3 regions of the Streptomyces sp. SCSIO 30461 genome follow, and region 3 is predicted to be linked to each of the others. Evidence: riboswitches for the same ligand, from Rfam matches in the RefSeq annotation. Region 3 holds a riboswitch; each other region holds the start of a gene.
What was found. A riboswitch is a leader RNA that binds a small molecule or an ion and turns the genes downstream of it on or off. The one in region 3 is predicted to bind cyclic di-AMP.

Region 1: linked by a shared signal. The riboswitch ahead of V1460_RS32600 (NlpC/P60 family protein) and the one ahead of V1460_RS05450 (transglycosylase family protein) in region 3 are both predicted to bind cyclic di-AMP.
Region 2: linked by a shared signal. The riboswitch ahead of V1460_RS14300 (LysM peptidoglycan-binding domain-containing M23 family metallopeptidase) and the one ahead of V1460_RS05450 (transglycosylase family protein) in region 3 are both predicted to bind cyclic di-AMP.

Annotation. Positions count from the first base shown of each region.
Region 1 covers NZ_CP146101.1:7,270,307-7,273,507, reverse strand. Annotated here, with positions in the region: gene V1460_RS32605 (hypothetical protein) at 23-376, shown strand; gene V1460_RS32600 (NlpC/P60 family protein) at 471-1,607, opposite strand; cyclic di-AMP (ydaO/yuaA leader) riboswitch at 1,614-1,804, opposite strand; gene pcrA (DNA helicase PcrA) at 2,056-3,201, shown strand, end outside.
Region 2 covers NZ_CP146101.1:3,231,373-3,234,573, forward strand. Annotated here, with positions in the region: gene V1460_RS14295 (tyrosine-protein phosphatase) at 1-579, opposite strand, end outside; cyclic di-AMP (ydaO/yuaA leader) riboswitch at 988-1,141, shown strand; gene V1460_RS14300 (LysM peptidoglycan-binding domain-containing M23 family metallopeptidase) at 1,146-2,141, shown strand; gene V1460_RS14305 (IS1182 family transposase) at 2,352-3,201, opposite strand, start outside.
Region 3 covers NZ_CP146101.1:1,189,835-1,193,035, forward strand. Annotated here, with positions in the region: gene V1460_RS05445 (lytic polysaccharide monooxygenase) at 1-487, opposite strand, end outside; gene V1460_RS05450 (transglycosylase family protein) at 815-1,444, opposite strand; cyclic di-AMP (ydaO/yuaA leader) riboswitch at 1,450-1,657, opposite strand; gene V1460_RS05455 (ferric reductase-like transmembrane domain-containing protein) at 2,550-3,201, shown strand, end outside.

The DNA of each region.
Region 1 (3,201 bases), 6.1 Mb from region 3:
CGGGGGGCTAGGCTCCGGTGCCATGGACGTACTCATCAATGTCTTCGTCGCGCTGCACATCATCGGTATCGCCGCGCTGCTCGGTGGTTTCCTGACCCAGATGAAGGCGATGGGCGCCGGGACGGCCCGCTTCACCCCGGCGATGCTCCACGGGGCACTGACGATGCTGGTCACGGGTGTGGCGCTGGTGGGGCTCAATGAGGCGGACGACCAGACGGTGAACAACCTCAAGGTCGGCATCAAGCTCGCGGTGCTGGTGGTGATCCTCGGGCTCGTCTATGTGAAGCGGGACGAGGAGCGGGTGGACAAGGCGGTGTTCGGCGCGGTCGGCGTCCTGACCGTCGCCAACATCTTCATCGCGACTCTCTGGACCTGAGCCGAGCTGACCCGTCCTCGACCTGACCTGGCAGGCAACGGGCGCCCCTCACGACGAGGGGCGCCCGTTGCGTCGTTCGGGGCGCGGTTCGGGATCAGACCGGCCGCACACTCCCGTGGATCGGCATGTGGTAGATCGACTCCTCGCGGATGTTCGCACCCGGCTTCGGGGCATGGATCATCTGGCCGTTGCCGACATAGATCCCGACGTGGCTGATGTCGTCGTAGAAGAACACGAGGTCACCGGGCACGAGGTCCTTGGCCGCCACCCGCTGCCCCACCTCGACCTGATCCCAGGTGGTGCGGGGCAGATCGACACCGGCGGCGCGCCAAGCGGCCTGGGTGAAGCCGGAGCAGTCGTAGGAGCTGGGGCCCGTCGCCCCCCAGACGTACGGCTTGCCCAGCTGGGTGCGTGCGAAGGACAGCACCTTCTGAGCCTTGGCGGCGTACGAACCGGCGGCCGTGCTCGTGCCGGTGCCCTCCTGCTGCGGTTGTGCCCGCTGTTCGGTTTCGGCCTCGGCCGCCGCCCTGGACTCAGCTTCGGCCTGGGCCTTCGCCTCGGCCTTGCGACGGGCCTTCTCCTCCTGCCGGCGCTCAAGCTCCGCGAGCCGTGCCTTCTCCTCCGCCGTCAGCGTCCCCAGCAGCTCCCGCGCGTCGGCGAGCTTGCGCTGCACCGTCTCCTTGGTGGTGCGCAGCGACGCCTGCGAGGCGCTGAGCGCATCCAGGCTCCAGGTCGCCTCCGCGCGTTGCTCCGTCGCCGCGGACCGCTGCTCCTCGAAATCGGTGACCGCCTCGCGCTGCTCCTCGGAGAGCCGGTCCGTCAGACGCGTCTGGTCGAAGTACTGCTGGGGGCTGTCCGAGAGGAGCAGCGCGGCGGTCGGCGTGACCGTGCCCGCGCGGTACTGGGCGGTGGCGTACGATCCGAGCGCGCGCCGGGCTTCGTTAAGGGACTCCGTGCGCTCCGCGTCGTCGTCGAGTAGCCGGTCCACCTTGCGGCGCTGCTGCGCCGTTTCCTCTTTCGCGCGGTTGTACTGCTGAGTCGCGGTGCCGGCCTGGCGGTAGAGGTCGTCGACCTTCTTCTGGACCTCGTCGACACTGGGCCGCGGTTCGGCCCGGGCACTCTGCGCGGAGAGCAAGGTCACTCCCGCGATGGCCGCCGTCGTGAACCCGACGGCGGGACTCTTCGTGCGTGTACCCGTACGGGCATGCGTCGCCTTGCGGTGCGATGCCAAGACGGCATCTCCTTCCGTTTGCCGCCTACCGGGTTAGCTGTCGGGTTCGGACGGAACGGAAGGTTGTCCTACGGGCCTTGCTGGGCTTGGCCCGATTCACCCCGGTGGAGCCCCTCTTGTGCTGGTCGGCGCAGGAGGGTTGGGTCCCCGGTTCCTCACTTTCCTTGCGGAATGGTCGGATTCGGCGCGAGCGGCCCGATTGGCGTTTGTCGCCGCGGGGGTACGGGCTGCCTGGGCGAGCACGCTAGCCAAACTGTGGCGCTCTTGTGAAGGTCGGTGCGCATTATGTCCGATACATTTCCGTGACCTTGGCGTGTCGTGGCCGCAACTTCACTTATCGTGACCGGGGTAGCCGGGTCGGACATCGGTGGGACTTTGGCGGGATCGAAGCGGGGGATCGGGGGGAAGGCGACGGACTGTCGGTGCGGCGGCCTAGACTCGTAGAGCGATGAGCAGCCTCTTTGACGAAAGCTTCCTGGCCGGCCTCCAGCGCTCGGCGGCCTCGGAGGAACCCCCGCCTCCGGAGCGCGACGAGTACGACGAGCCGGACGAGCCGGACGAGCATGGCCCCGCCGAAGAAGTCCCGCACGACCTCTTCGACGGGCGCTTCGACGTGCCTCCGACCAGGGACGAGTACTACCGCAGCGGTGTTCCGCGCCCGGCCGTGGACCCCGCCGCGCTGCTCGACGGGCTGAACGAGCAGCAGGGTGCCGCCGTCGTCCACACCGGCTCGCCCCTGCTCATCGTCGCCGGAGCCGGCTCCGGGAAGACCCGGGTGCTGACCCACCGGATCGCGCATCTGCTGGCGACCCGCAATGTGCACCCAGGGCAGATACTGGCCATCACCTTCACCAACAAGGCCGCCGGCGAGATGAAGGAACGGGTCGAGCAGCTCGTGGGCCCGCGCGCCAACGCGATGTGGGTGTCCACCTTCCACAGTGCCTGCGTCCGCATCCTGCGTCGCGAGAGCAAGAAGCTCGGTTTCACGTCGTCGTTCTCGATCTACGACGCCGCCGATTCCAAGCGGCTGATGGCCCTGGTCTGCCGTGATCTCGACCTCGACCCGAAGAAGTTCCCGCCGAAGTCCTTCAGCGCCAAGATCTCGAACCTGAAGAACGAGCTGATCGACGAGGAGGCCTACGCCGATCAGGTCGCGGGGGGCGCCCTCCAGGCCGGAGGCGGCTTCGAGAAGACCCTGGCCGAGGCGTACCGGATGTACCAGGCGCGGCTGCGCGAGGCGAACGCCCTGGACTTCGACGACATCATCATGACCACCGTCCATCTGCTCCAGGCGTTCCCTGACGTCGCCGAGCACTATCGGCGCCGCTTCCGCCACGTCCTGGTGGACGAGTACCAGGACACCAACCACGCCCAGTACACCCTGGTGCGCGAGCTGGTCGGCGAGGGGTACGAGGACCTGCCCGCCGCCGAACTGTGTGTCGTCGGTGACGCCGACCAGTCGATCTACGCCTTCCGTGGTGCCACGATCCGCAACATCCTCCAGTTCGAGGAGGACTACCCGGACGCCACCACGATCCTGCTGGAGCAGAACTACCGCTCCACTCAGACGATCCTCTCCGCCGCCAACGCGGTC
Region 2 (3,201 bases), 2.0 Mb from region 3:
GTTCGACTTCAGATAGTCGGCCTCGATGGCGTCCCGCTCGACGCCGACCGCGAGCAGTGAGATCGCGATCGACAGGCCCGCGCGGTCCTTGCCCGCAGCACAGTGCATCAGTGCGGGGACGCTGTCCTCGGCCAGGGAGTGCAGGACCCGGCTGTGCTCGTCCGTCCGTTCGCGGACCATCTTCCGGTACGAATCGGACATCCGGTCGGCGGCCTTGCCCTCGGAGAGGATCGAGCGCAGCTGCTCCAGATCGCCGTCATGCACCATCCTCCAGAACTCGGCGCCGTCGGCGGGGTCGCTGAGCGGGATGTTCACGTTCCGCACCCCGGGCAGCTCGACATCGGGCCCCTCCAGCCTGTGGTCGGCGGAGTTGCGGAAGTCGAAGATCGTGTGGAGTGCGAGGGAAGTCAGGAACGCTGCGTCGTCGGCGGTGGCATGGGCGAGGTGCCCGCTGCGGAACAGCCTGCCGTGTCGCACCCGGCGCCCGTCCACGGTCGGCAGTCCACCCACGTCCCGGAAGTTGCGCACGCCCGAGAGTTCGGGCTCGGTCGAGGGGGCCTGGGGCAGCTGCTGTGTCACGGGGGCTCCTCCGTGTCTGCGGTGGGTGTCGCACGCCGACGGCGGTGTGCACCCGACCATACGACATGGATTCCCCAAAAAATCACCCCGCCCGATGCGCTCCTCTCTGGGTTGAATGCGGCTTGTGTCCGTTTTAGTTGATTAAGGCAGAGTGCACCCATTGGTAATGGGATGGTATTCCCGTCGTGAGCGGGATCATATTCGTGACGGTCCGTCGCCGTGTCTCCCCATCAAAACCCTTTGCCTATAAGGCGATCAAAGATCCGTAATCCACGCAGAGTGACCGTAAAATCCCCGTTGATATCGCGCGGGCGAATGCCGACTGAATAGCACTGCTTGTACGGCTCGTCCGACTCGCCTACGGTCACCGCAATCCGGTCGGACCGCCGAATCCTGCCGCCGACCGGAATTCCGCACACACCCACGCGTGGCAGGAGCGGGGGACCCAGGTAAGCCGCCGTCCCGGGATTCCGGACGGCTAGGGGTGTAGTCGCGCCTTCGCGCGGCCGGGCAGCTCCAGCCCGAATCCGACAGCTCACCTCGCAGGCGCCGGAGAGGAATTCGCCATGCCCGGACGGGGTAAGCACCGCCGACCGAAGACCAGCCCGCTCGCCCGCGGATTCGTTGCCGCGGGTACGGGTGGCGCCGCCATCGCACTACCGCTCATCGGCGCCGCGGGTGCGGCGCACGCCACGGGGCAGTCCGCTCCCACGGTCACCGCCGAACGCACCGCCGCCATCCGCCAGGCCGCAGTCCCACAGGCCGTCGCCGCACCGAAGTCGCCCAAGACCTACACGGTCGCGCCCGGCGACCACCTCTCCAAGATCGCCGTCGAACAGCGGGTTCGTGGCGGCTGGCAGAAGCTGTACGCCGACAACCGCGAGGCTGTCGGTGAGAATCCCTCGCTGATCCACCCGGGCCTCAAGCTCGCCCTCGGCGCCCCGGCGAGGGCCGCGGCCCCGGCGGAGCGCCCCGCCCAGGCGCCGGCGCGGCCGGACCGGGCCTCGCGCTCGGCCGACCGTACCGCCGACGCCCCCAAGACGGCCCCGACCGCCCCGCAGATCAAGTCCGAGGCCAAGGCCAAGGGTGAGTCCGCGGTCAAGGCCAAGGTCGAGGCTGCCGCGGCTCCCGAGGTCCCGGCCCCGCAGGACAAGGCGTCCTTCTACTCCGCCCCGGTCACCGGAGGTGTCAGCACCGCGTACCGCACCCCGGGTGCCCTGTGGTCCAGCGGCTACCACACCGGTCTCGACTTCATCGCCTCCACGGGCACCTCGGTCAAGTCCGTCGGTCCCGGCTCTGTCGTCTCGGCCGGTTGGGCGGGAGCGTATGGGAACCAGGTCGTCATCCGGCACACCGACGGCACCTACGCCCAGTACGCTCACCTCTCCGTCCTGTCCGTCTCGGCCGGACAGGACGTGAGCGGCGGACAGCAGATCGGCCTCTCCGGCTCCACCGGCAACTCCACGGGTCCGCACCTCCACTTCGAGATCCGCACCGCACCCGGCTACGGCTCCGACATAGATCCGCTGGCCTACCTCCGGAAGCACGGCGTCCGCCTCTGAACCACCTCTCCGACTGAGGCGACGTCTAGGTGACTGGTGTTAAGCGGGTCGTCCTGGGCGTGCGGTGTCGCCGTTGGGGGTGTCAGGGTCGTGGTTGCTGGCTGGTGGTCGGGCGGCGTGTGGGCGGTTCGTGGCCGTCGTGGGGGCTGTTGAGGGCTTGGCACGGCCGCGTGCGGGTCGTTTGCATGGTCCAGGGCGCCCTCGGGACGGTCAGCCGGCGGCGACCGCCCACTTGTCACTGCCTGTGGACATGATTCCGAGCACGCCGAGCCGCGCGACGTTGACGGCGGCGGCCAGCAAGGAGAAGTCGGCGGCGATCTTGGCCCGGCCCCGCACCCGGGCGCGGCGTCCGCCGTGTCGCCGCCGCATCAGGTGGGCGATCTTGCGTTCGACCTTGGGGCGGGTGGCCCGGTAGGCGGCCAGCCAGACGGGGTCCGCACTGCGAGCCCGGCCCCGGGCCAGGTGTTCTTCGTGAGGGCCGATGGTGATGACGCGTCCGTTCCTGGCGGTAGTGCACTGCGCCGCAAGGGGGCAGGCGGCGCAGGCGGTCTTGAAGCAGGCCGTCCCACCGCCATCAGACTTCGGGCGGATCGCGGCGGTCACCTGGTTCGGGCAGGTGACCTGCCCTGCCTCCAGATCGATGGTGAAGGCGTCCTTGGAGAACCGCCCACCGGGCGCGTTGGCCGCCTGCACCTTGACCATCACCCGGGCGCCCGCGTCGTCCAGCTCGGCCAGCAGCGGCCCGGTCCCGTAAGCGGCGTCGCCGTAGACTTCGGCCCGCGCCTGGTCTGCCTGCTCGGCGGCAGGTGGTTGGAGAACGTCGGCGAGCAGGTCGGCGGCGGGCTCGGCATCGCCGGCGTTGCCCGCCGTGACCTCGGTCGCGGTGATGACCTCGCTGTCGGGTTCCTCGGCCACATGACCCTTGTAACCGTCGAAGGACCGGCGGACGGTCTTGTGGCCGTGCCGGGCCTCGGGATCAACCGTGGAGATGACCCGGTCCGCGGCCACCTTGCGGGCGATCTTGAAGACGCCCCCGTCCTGCTCCAGGTCCTGGCCCAGC
Region 3 (3,201 bases):
CCTGCGCGAAAGGCTTCTCCTCCAGGTCCGACCATTTCAGCGGCTGCGTCGGGTCGTAGCTGTCCTTGGTGATGTACAGCTCGAAGGAGCCCTTGTGCGGCGCGGTCGCCTTGTAGCGGAAGGTGTGGCTGCCCGAGACGATATTCGACGCCGGCCAGTCGGCACGCGGCAGGTCCAGCCCCTTGTACTTGTCCCGGCCCGCGCTGCACAGCTCACCGTCGGGGATCAGATCCTGGTGGTTGCCCGCGGCGTTGGAGATGTTGACCTCGTTCCAGTCGTAGAAAGCCTGCGTGCCGCTCGCGGCGACCGCCGCCTTGCACGCGTCCGAGTCCGGGCTCTCCGGGTTCTCGGCGTAACAGGCGGCCACGCGACTCACGGGGTCCGTCATGGATCCGTGTGCGGCAGCCGGCGAAGCGGTCAGGCCGGTCATCGCAAGCGGGGCGATACCCAGGGCGACGACAACGGTCGCTTTGCGGCGAGGGGTCATGGTGGGTACTCCTTCAGCAGTGTTGGCTGGGGGAAGGACGCCGGACAGAACTCGGCTCCGGTGGCACGGCGCCGCAAACGGCAGCGGTACCGGATGGAGCTGAACCGGTCCGGCGACCAGCGAGCTGGAAGCGTGTCCAGATGGGCCGGCTCGTTCCGGACGGGACATGCGGGCCATCGGACGGAGGAGCGGCCGCCGCTGCGCCGGGTGCCGGGCTTCAACCCCACCTGGAGGGGCCTTTTCGCCCTAAACCGTCAACCTGCTTCGGGTGGGTGTACCCGGCCGCAGATGGAACGGCTCACCGATGACGCACCGTTCGGCCAACGGTCAGCCGTGACGCAAGCGCTGTCCGGAGTTGATCGGTTCGGTGTCCCTGACGGTGGGCCTGTCGGCCCCCGACAGCCTGTGCCAGCCGGCAGAGCCATGACGGATCTCGCCGCGCGCCTTGGTATGCGGCCGGGGGTTGGCCGAGGACGGGACGGACTCCTCCCCCGGGTCCCCCGGGGCATGGCTGTCCGCCGAATCCGTGGTGTCGGACGACGGCGCTTCGGAGGCGCCCACCGTACTGCTCGGGTTGATGTCAGGGGCTGGGCCGTCCGAGGTCAGGTCACCGGCCGAGGCACAGGCCCAAGCGCTGGGACCCTGAACGGCGAGCAGATTCTCGGCGACGGCGATCTGCTGGTCCTTTGTCGCAAGGTCGGCGCGCTCCGCGTACTCCAGGCCGCCTGCGGCCTCCCAACTGGACTGTGCGAACTGCAGGCCGCCGTAGTATCCGTTGCCGGTGTTGATCGACCAGTCGCCGCCTGACTCGCATTCGGCGACCTTGTCCCAGGTTTCGACCGAAGCGGCAGAGGCTGAGGTGCTCGCCATCAGCGGCAGGGCGGCCACGGTACCGGCGGTGCTGACGAAGGTGGCGAATCGGGCGAACTTCTTCGATACGCGACGATGCTTACCCATGGAGTTGATGTCCTCACCGATGCCTGCGAGGTTAGCTGTCGGGTTCGGACGTGAGTTGCCCGGCCAGACCGCGACGTGCGGTGTCAACGGCTTCACCCCGAGCCGGACCGGTCGCGACCGGCGCACGCGCTGCTGAGGCGCTACGCGGCATATGGTCGGCGGTCCGGCGGAAGACCTTGGGTCCCCCGCTCCTGCCAGCGGCGCTTTCGCGTCGTTTGCTTCCGTCGGTCGGTGGCAGGACTCGGCGTTCCGTTCCGACGGGGATCGCTGCTGCGAATGGCGAAACACTAAGCGCACCGTGCGTGGAGATCAAAGGTGCCGGCCCCGGACGCCGACGGCGCGGGCTTGCTTGGCGTATCGCAAGAACTGCAGGTCAGGAGGCGGCTGTCGGAGTTCCGTGAGCGCCCGTGCCGGCCTGCGGAGAGATCCATGTCACAAGGGCGAACCTGTCTGTGAAGCCGGATTGGCGTATTTCTTTTCGGGACGGCGCTGTTGGGTCGATGAGCCTTCTGTCGGCGTTACCGCATCGGCCCGTGGCGACACGGAAGACATCCTCGCCGGAGGTTCGTCAGATCCCTGTCCGCGACGCCCCCGGTCGCATCCGATCCACCTTCGGGTGCGAGCGTCGAATAACCGTGCCGGTGTCGACTCCGCGGCGATGCGCGCCGCACTCCGGACGAGCCGCCGCGCCTTGAGCAGGCATGCTGAATCTGCGGGTGTGCCGCGAATCCTCAGCCTGTTGTGCTGTATCCGGGTCCGTCTGAACGTCTTTTGCGAACATCACGGACACCGGGTCTGCGGTCGAGTCGAGAACCGGGCACGTCACACGGACATAGGTCGCATATACCGCACTTTGCGGGGATGAGGTCGATTGTATTGTCCTGATCTGATCCATATCCTCCCCCTGGGGGAGGTGCGGCGTGAGGACGTCGTGACCGTCTTTCCCCACAGTTGGATCGTGTATGGTCGCCGCTTCAGACGCTGGAGGGCGCTATCGCTTCGGAGTTCCCCGAAGGAGGACCAAGGGACTCCCGGACTTCCGAGGCATTGAACTAGTGCATTGTCAGTTCCTGCATCAAGGAATTCGCTACCAGGGATTTCAGGTATGCCCCGTAACTCACCCCCCTACGGCATGTGGAGCGCGGTTCGGCCGGCTGCCGTACTCGCCGCATTGTTGTTGATCCTGGCAGTGGTCCTCGTGTACTCGCCGGATGCGTCGGCAGCGCCGTTCGCCGACCCGATCCCCGGCTCCCCTCTCGACGCCCGTCAGAAGGGGTTTCCGTATGACGTCGGCGTCCACGAGATCGCCCGGTTGGCGGCGCTCGTCGCCTACGGGCTGATGGTGGCCGCCGTGGTGTTCGGCGTGGTGTTGCGGCTGAGGTTCATGCAGCACCGGGTCAATCGGGCCACGATCCACGGGGCGCATATGACGCTGGGTCTGTCCGCACTGATCTTTGCAGTCGTGCACGGAATGACCTTCCTCTACCAGCCCGTCTGGGGCATGGGTCCGACAGAACTCATCGTGCCGTTCGCCGGAGGGCTCCAGAGGATCCCCGTGGGGCTCGGAATCCTGGGGACCGAACTGTGCATCGCGGTCGGCTGCTCTGTGTTGCTGCAGCGCAGGCTCGGCTACCACCGCTGGCTCAGGTTCCACCAGCTCGCCTACGCCGCATTCCTGCTGATATGGCTTCATATCTTCCTGGTGCACCCGGAGCCGCGCCGGCCAGGTCTCGTCGCGGCCACGGTCGCAGGCGGTG